Regions from separate parts of the Actinoplanes friuliensis DSM 7358 genome, predicted to be linked through region 1. Evidence: riboswitches for the same ligand, from Rfam matches in the RefSeq annotation. Region 1 holds a riboswitch; each other region holds the start of a gene.

Region 1 (2,256 bases):
CTTCGAGTGGCCGGTGTTCGCGGCGTTTGTCGTCTTCATCTGGTTCCGCGAGGTCCAGCAGGAGCGCCGCGCCTCCCGGGCGGTGCCGGAGGAAGAGCCGGGCGAGCCGGAGCAGGCAACGGTGCAGAAAGACGGACCGGTGACCGTACGCCGCCCGGTCCGCGTGCCCGTGGCCGCCGCGGCGCCCGCCGACGACGACCCCGAGCTGGTGGCGTACAACGACTACCTGAGCTGGCTGGCCGCCCATCCCGGCGCCCGGCCCGGCGATTACCCCAGGACCAGTTGAGACAGAGGACGTGGATCGTGCAGGGAGCCCTCACCCGTTACCGGATCATCGCCTGGATCGTCGGCGTGGTCCTCATCGTGCTCGTCGTGATCGGCATGCCCCTGAAATACGTGGGTGACAACGACACGGTCGTGGCCGCGGTGGGTCCCTTCCACGGCTTCCTCTACATGGTCTACCTCGTGGCGACCTTCGACCTGAGCCGGCGCCTGAAGTGGCCGCTCGGGCGGATGCTGCTGGTGATGCTCGCCGGCACCATCCCCTTCTTCTCTTTCTGGGCAGAACGGGTTGTTACTCGCAAATGGGCCGGCACCGAGGTGCAGACGCCGCCCGCCATGGCAGAGTAGGCAAAAGTAACGCTCTGAAAGGGCTTTGTCGCCGCCCGTTATCGGGATCATTCACATATATGTGATCATTGGCGCAAGTCACTCTCCCGGCTCTTGTGTTAATGCCGAGCGCCGATAAGTTAATGCGGTTGGTCCGGTCCGCAGCCACACCCTCGGTGGCACCGGCCAGCGCCGCTGAATCCTCGCCGGCGGAAAAGACGGCCCCGATCCCCCAGGGCCGCCACTTCCGCCATGACGAACCGGGGAACCACCGAAGCAGCACCGGGGTGAATCCGCGTCCGCGCGGTAGGGCATTCTTCCGAGCCCGAATCCGACAGCTAACCCGGTAAGCGGCCACAAGCGGAAGAAAGGCCCGCACGTTGCCACACGCCCGCACGACGATGCGCGCTCTCGTGGTCGCCGCCCTGGCGATCGCGATCAGCGGCACCACCGTGACGGCTGCCCAGGCGGCACCGTCGACGAGTGAACTCACCAAGAAGATCGACAAGGCGTCCGACCAGCTCGAGGACGTCGTCGAGTCGTTCAACAAGATGAAGCTCAGCCTGAAGAAGACCAAGGCCGAGGAGAAGAAGCTCGCCGAGTCGGTCGGTCCGGCCAAGGCAGCCCTCGTGGCCGCCGGTGGACAGATGAAAACACTCGCGTCCTCGGCCTACATGACCGGGAACGTCGGCACCATGAACGTCGTGCTCGAAGGCGCCGACAACCTCATGGACCGGATGAGCATCCTCGAGCAGATCTCGCGCAGCCGCAGCCGTGACATCGCGGAATACACCGCGACGACGCAGAACTACACCGAGCGTCAGGCCGCACTCAAGGCGACGCAGGACAAGCAGGCCGCCGAGGTCAAGGAACTGTCCGATCGCAAGAAGAAGATCGAGGCGGACCTCAAGAAGCTGTACTCGATGCGCACCGCCGCGTACGGCTCACCGACGGAAACCGGCAGCAAGTACACAGGCAGCATCCCGAAGATCGCGGGCTCGGCGGGCAAGGCGGTGACGTTCGCGTACAACGCCATCGGCGTGATGTACGACTACGGCGCCGACGGTCCCAACGGCTACGACTGCTCGGGCCTGACCTCCGCCGCCTGGCGGGCCGCCGGCAAGTCACTGCCGCACAACGCCGCCGCGCAGTACAGCGCGACAACACGGATCAGCCGTTCGCAGCTCCAGGCGGGCGACCTGGTCTTCTACCGCAGCAACGGCCACGTCGCCATCTATGTCGGCGGCGGCCAGATCATCGACGCCTCCCGCGCGGGTCAGCCCGTCAAGAAGCGCACGATCGACATCATGACGCCGAACGGCTACGGCCGGGTCTAGGCGCCACAGCAACGGCAAAAGGCCGGTGTCCCCGCTCGGGGCACCGGCCTTCTGGTGTCGGTAGGTGGTGGAGTTACGCGGCCTGGAGGCCTTCGGCGCGGGCGAGCTCACGCAGCCGGCCCAGCGCCTGGATCTCGAGCTGGCGGATCCGCTCCCGGGAGAGCGAGAAGCGCGACGCCACCTCGGTCAGCGAGTGCTCGCGACCGTCCTCGAGGCCGTACCGGGCGCGCATGATGCCCGCCGACCGGTCGTCGAGGTGGTTCAGCAGGCCCTCGATGCGCTGACGCTCCAGCGCGGTCAGGACGATCTC
Region 2 (2,256 bases), 2.6 Mb from region 1:
CAGCGACGGCAGGCTGAGCTCCCAGGTGCTCGCGACCGGACCGGCACCGGCGGCGACCGGCGGACCGTAGACGCGCAGGGCGGTCGCGTGGCGCAGGAACGGTTTGAGCGCGACCAGGCGTCCCGCGCCCGGCAGGCAGACCGCCCCGGGCACCGGCCGGGAAGTGAGCCGCAGGCTGCGGCCGGCGGGCACCGCCCACAGCACCGAACGGTCACCGGCGGGCAGGCGGTTGAGCAGGGCTCGTGCGTCGGCGATGCCGACCTCGGCGCGCGGGTCGAACCGCGACGTCAGCACCTGCGCCTCGGCGAAGCCGCGCAGCCAGCGCGACGGCAGCGGCACCTTGCGCTCGACGAGCGGCCCGTCGAAGGTCGTGACGGTCAGATCGTCCGGGCCGACCGCGAGGTGCAGCGGATCGGCGCGGCCGACACGGGTCAGCGCGCGCTGCAGCGGGACGTTGACGTCCACATTGGTGGTGCCGTGCGCGGTGATCTCACCGTCGATGCCCGCGGGCAGCACGTCGAGGCGGGCGTAGACACCGCAGCAGCCGGAGAACGACTCGAACCGCAGACGGTCGGACCCCGCGGTCACCACCGGATCGAGGCTGGCCGGGCTGACCGGGCGGAAGTAGCGGCTGCGCGCGACCTCGGCCACCGCCAGCAGACCGGTCGCCGCCGCACCGGGATCGTTCAGGAAGCCCGTGAAGAAGCGGGGATGCGCCGCCGGGCCACCGGAGGTCTGCAGGGTCAGACCGTCGGTGAGAGCCGAGGACCCGAGGTAGGAGTACGCCGCCGAAACCATGCGCACAACATAGAGAGGGGGTGCGACAGAAAGGGAGGGCCCGGCTGCCCCACGGAGGAAGGGCAGCCGGGCCGGATCTCAGAGCGCCAGGCGCTGACCCGGGACGATGACGTTCGGGTTGCCACCGAGCACGGAACGGTTGTGCTTGAAGAGCGCCCGCCAGCCGCCCTTGACGTGCTTCGCCGCCGCGATCGAGGCGAGCGTGTCACCCGGCTTCACGGTGTAGTGCGAAGTCCGGGCCGAGGAATGCGCGGACGACGACGAGGACTTGGCCTTGGTCTTGCCCTTCTTGCCGCAGGTCGGCCACGCGCCGATCCCCTGCCCGTCCAGCACCTTCTCGGCGATCCGGATCTGCTCCGCCTTGCTGGCCTTGTTGGCCGTGCTCGCGTACTTCCCGCCGCCGTACGCCTTCCAGGTGCTGCGGCTGAACTGCAGGCCACCGTAGTAGCCGTTGCCGGTGTTGATCTTCCAGTTGCCGCCGGACTCGCACTTCGCGACGGCATCCCAGTTCACACCGGACTTCGCCTCGGCCGCGGTGGCCGGGCCGAGCATCGCGACCGTGCCCGCTGCGCCGGCCGCCATCAGGCCGAGGGCGCGCAGGAACCGCTGGTGATTCTGTGCCATTTGTGTACAACCTCCACGCCTGCGAGGTCAGCTGTCGGGTTCGGGCTGAGGTTGCCCGGCCGCCGGGTGCGCGGCTTCACCCCGAGGCACGCGGCAAGCGCGTGCCGGGGAACGTGTGGGTCCCCCGCTCCATGCCATTCGATAAAGGTCCCGGCCCGGTCGGCGGCAGGATTCGGCGTTACCGACCGCGGGGTCCACGTCAGCGGACCGGGCCGACGTTAGCCACCCCCGAAGGCCGCCGGCCAAGCCCTGAGCGACTTTCGTGAGCTTCTTCTCAGTGCGAGCCCAGCGGGATCCACTCGGTCGAGACGGTCACTTCATCCAAAATCTCCGGTACGGGAGAGACGCCCAGCCCCGCCCCCGTAGGCACCCGCAGATGCCCCTCTTCCAGCACGAACGGCTCGGTAACGTCGGTGCGGTAGTACCGGTCGGACGCCGAGGTGTCGCCGGGCAGGGTGAAGCCCGGCAGCGCCGCCAGCGCGACGTTCGCGGCCCGCCCCAGACCGGTCTCGAGCATCCCCCCGCACCACACCGGTACGCCGTGAGCCACGCACAGGTCGTGGATCCGCCGCGCCTCCAGGTATCCGCCGACCCGCCCCGGCTTGACGTTGACGATCGCCGCCGCCCCGAGCGTGATGGCCGCGGCGGCCGTACGCGCCGACGTGATCGACTCGTCGAGGCAGACCGGCGTGCTGATGCGCCTGGCCAGCTCCGCGTGCCCGAGGATGTCCTCCTCGTCCAGCGGCTGTTCGATCAGCAGCAGCCCGAACGGGTCCAGCCGGGCGAGATGCCGGGCGTCCCCCACCGTGTACGCGGTGTTCGCGTCGACCTGCA
Region 3 (2,256 bases), 2.9 Mb from region 1:
GCGCTGGCCCGCCCGCACGCCGGCCGGGGCCGTGCTGCTGTGGCAGAGCATCACCCTCGCCGGCGTGCTCTGCGCGCTCGGTGTGGTGCTGGCCGGCCCGCAGGAGCTCGTCAGTGAGCTTGGCTCCCGCCGCCCGGTCGGCGCGATCGCCCTGATCGGCGCGCTGGCAGTGGCCGCTCTGATCATCCTGCGCCTGGTGGTCTCGCTCGTGCAGGTGAGTCGCCGCTCGCGGGCCCGCCGTGCCCGGCACCGGCTGCTGGTCGACCTGCTGGACACCGCGGAGCGCCACGGCGCGTTGCCGGCCGAGGTGCCCGAGGGGCTGCGCGTCCTCGACGGGCCGCTGCCGTTCGCGTACTGCCTGCCGGGGCGCTCGCCGCGGGTGGTGCTCAGTGGTGGCGCGTTGCAGGTCCTCGACGCCGAACAGGTGTCGGCGGTGATCGCGCACGAGCAGGCCCACCTGCGGCACCGCCACGACGTGGTCATGGAGTCGTTCACCGCGTTCTACCGGGCGGTGCCCCGGCCCTTGCGCAGCCGTGCGCCGCTCGACGCCGTCCACCTGCTGCTGGAGATGGTCGCGGACGACGCGGCGCGGCGCAGCACCGGTGCCGCGCCGCTGCGGACGGCCCTCGCGCTGCTCAGCGACGCGGTCAGCCCGGACGCTCCCGCCGAGGTGGGCAGCGCGGACGCGGATCGCCGCCGGCGGCTGGAACGCCTCGACGGGCCGGACCCGCGGTCGAAGGGTCTGACGGTGCTGGCGGCCACCCTGGCCGCAGGCCTGCTGGTGCTACCGACCGTGATCCTGGTGGTGCCCTGGCTCGACCGTGCGCTCTCGGCGTGGCCCCTTTAAGTCCGTCTTAATTACGGTGCGTCACACGGCGTTATGCGTTCTGTGTCCCTATACCGCCGGGTTCTCTAACGCTTTGATCGGGAGTACGGTGGTGCCCGGCCGCTCAGTCCCCCCTCGTCCGATCCCGGGCGAACTGACGGCCACCGCCTAATCGTCGTTCACGAGCCGGGGACCCAGGAACCAGGGGTCAAGCCACAGCATCACCGTGGCCGGGCGCGCTTCCCGCCCGAACCCGTCAGCTAACCCGGTCGGCGGCCGAGGGAAGAAAGGACACTGCACCTACGTGAAACGGATTGAGGCGCGCAGCGCCGCAATTCTGCGCGGCATCGCCTGCGCCGTCGCCGCGGTCGGGATTCTTCTCGCTCCCGGGGTGGCACATGCGACACCGTCGCCGTCGAACATCGAAAAGCAGATCGACGAGCAGTGGAACAAGCTGGAACCGGTGATCGAGCAGTACAACGACGTGCACAACCAGCTGATCAAGAACCGGGCCCAGCTCAAGAAGATCGACAAGCGGCTCGCACCGCTGGAGCTGCAGGTCGATCTGGCCATGTCGCAGGTGGGCAACATGGCCGGGCAGGCCTACATGCAGGGCTCGCCCAACGCCGTGAAGGCCATGATCGTCAGTGGCTCGCCGACCGGTCTGACCGAGAAGCTCACGTTCCTCGATCAGCTCAGCCGGCACCAGCGCGAGTCGATCGCGGGTGTGGCCAAGCTGCGCGACCAGCTCGCGGGTGACAAGCGTGATCTGAAGACCCTGACCGATGCCGTCGCGGCACGCGACAAGCTGCTGGGACAGCAGAAGAAGGACATTCAGAAGAAGGTCGACGATCTGCAGAAACTGCGGATCAGGGCGTACGGCGCGAGCGGCAGCTCGGGCGGTGCGTTCCGGACGGGCCCCTGTCCGGTCGACTACGACAACTCCAAGGGCGGCCGGGCGGCGCAGAAGGCGTGCTCGCTGATCGGCAAGCCCTACATCTTCGGCGCCGAGGGGCCGAGCGGTTACGACTGCTCCGGTCTCACCAAGGTGGCGTGGGCGGCTGTCGGAGTGCACCTCGAGCACTTCACGGGTGATCAGATCGGGGCGGGCAGGGCGGTCAGCCGCAGTGAGCTGCAGCCGGGTGACCTGATCTTCTACGGCAGTCCGGTCCACCACGTGGGTCTCTACGTCGGAGGCAACACCATGGTCCACGCGCCGCACACGGGAGACCATGTGCGGATGGCGTCGATCGACCGCAGCGGGGCGATCACCGGCATGCGCCGGCCGGGCTGACCCGGTTCGCACCGCACACAGAAAGGCCGCCACCTGACGTGGCGGCTTTTTCTGTGTACCAGAATGGCCCGATGTTCCCCGCCGCCTTCACCCGCAACATCATCGGAAACTGGGGTGACGCCGGCCGCGAGTGGCT

What was found. A riboswitch is a leader RNA that binds a small molecule or an ion and turns the genes downstream of it on or off. The one in region 1 is predicted to bind cyclic di-AMP.
Region 2: it holds a riboswitch for cyclic di-AMP, as region 1 does, so the genes downstream of both, AFR_RS19020 (LysM peptidoglycan-binding domain-containing protein) here and AFR_RS07170 (C40 family peptidase) in region 1, are expected to answer to the same signal.
Region 3: it holds a riboswitch for cyclic di-AMP, as region 1 does, so the genes downstream of both, AFR_RS20330 (C40 family peptidase) here and AFR_RS07170 (C40 family peptidase) in region 1, are expected to answer to the same signal.

The regions. Positions count from the first base shown of each region.
Region 1 is NC_022657.1:1,555,515-1,557,770, reverse strand. It holds gene AFR_RS07180 (hypothetical protein) at 1-286, shown strand, start outside; gene AFR_RS07175 (DUF3817 domain-containing protein) at 304-630, shown strand; cyclic di-AMP (ydaO/yuaA leader) riboswitch at 839-977, shown strand; gene AFR_RS07170 (C40 family peptidase) at 1,011-1,946, shown strand; gene AFR_RS07165 (sigma-70 family RNA polymerase sigma factor) at 2,020-2,256, opposite strand, start outside.
Region 2 is NC_022657.1:4,125,306-4,127,561, reverse strand. It holds gene AFR_RS19025 (DprA-like winged helix domain-containing protein) at 1-798, opposite strand, end outside; gene AFR_RS19020 (LysM peptidoglycan-binding domain-containing protein) at 877-1,422, opposite strand; cyclic di-AMP (ydaO/yuaA leader) riboswitch at 1,425-1,610, opposite strand; gene menC (o-succinylbenzoate synthase) at 1,697-2,256, opposite strand, start outside.
Region 3 is NC_022657.1:4,405,614-4,407,869, forward strand. It holds gene AFR_RS20325 (M56 family metallopeptidase) at 1-847, shown strand, start outside; cyclic di-AMP (ydaO/yuaA leader) riboswitch at 982-1,116, shown strand; gene AFR_RS20330 (C40 family peptidase) at 1,131-2,120, shown strand; gene AFR_RS20335 (aminoglycoside phosphotransferase family protein) at 2,192-2,256, shown strand, end outside.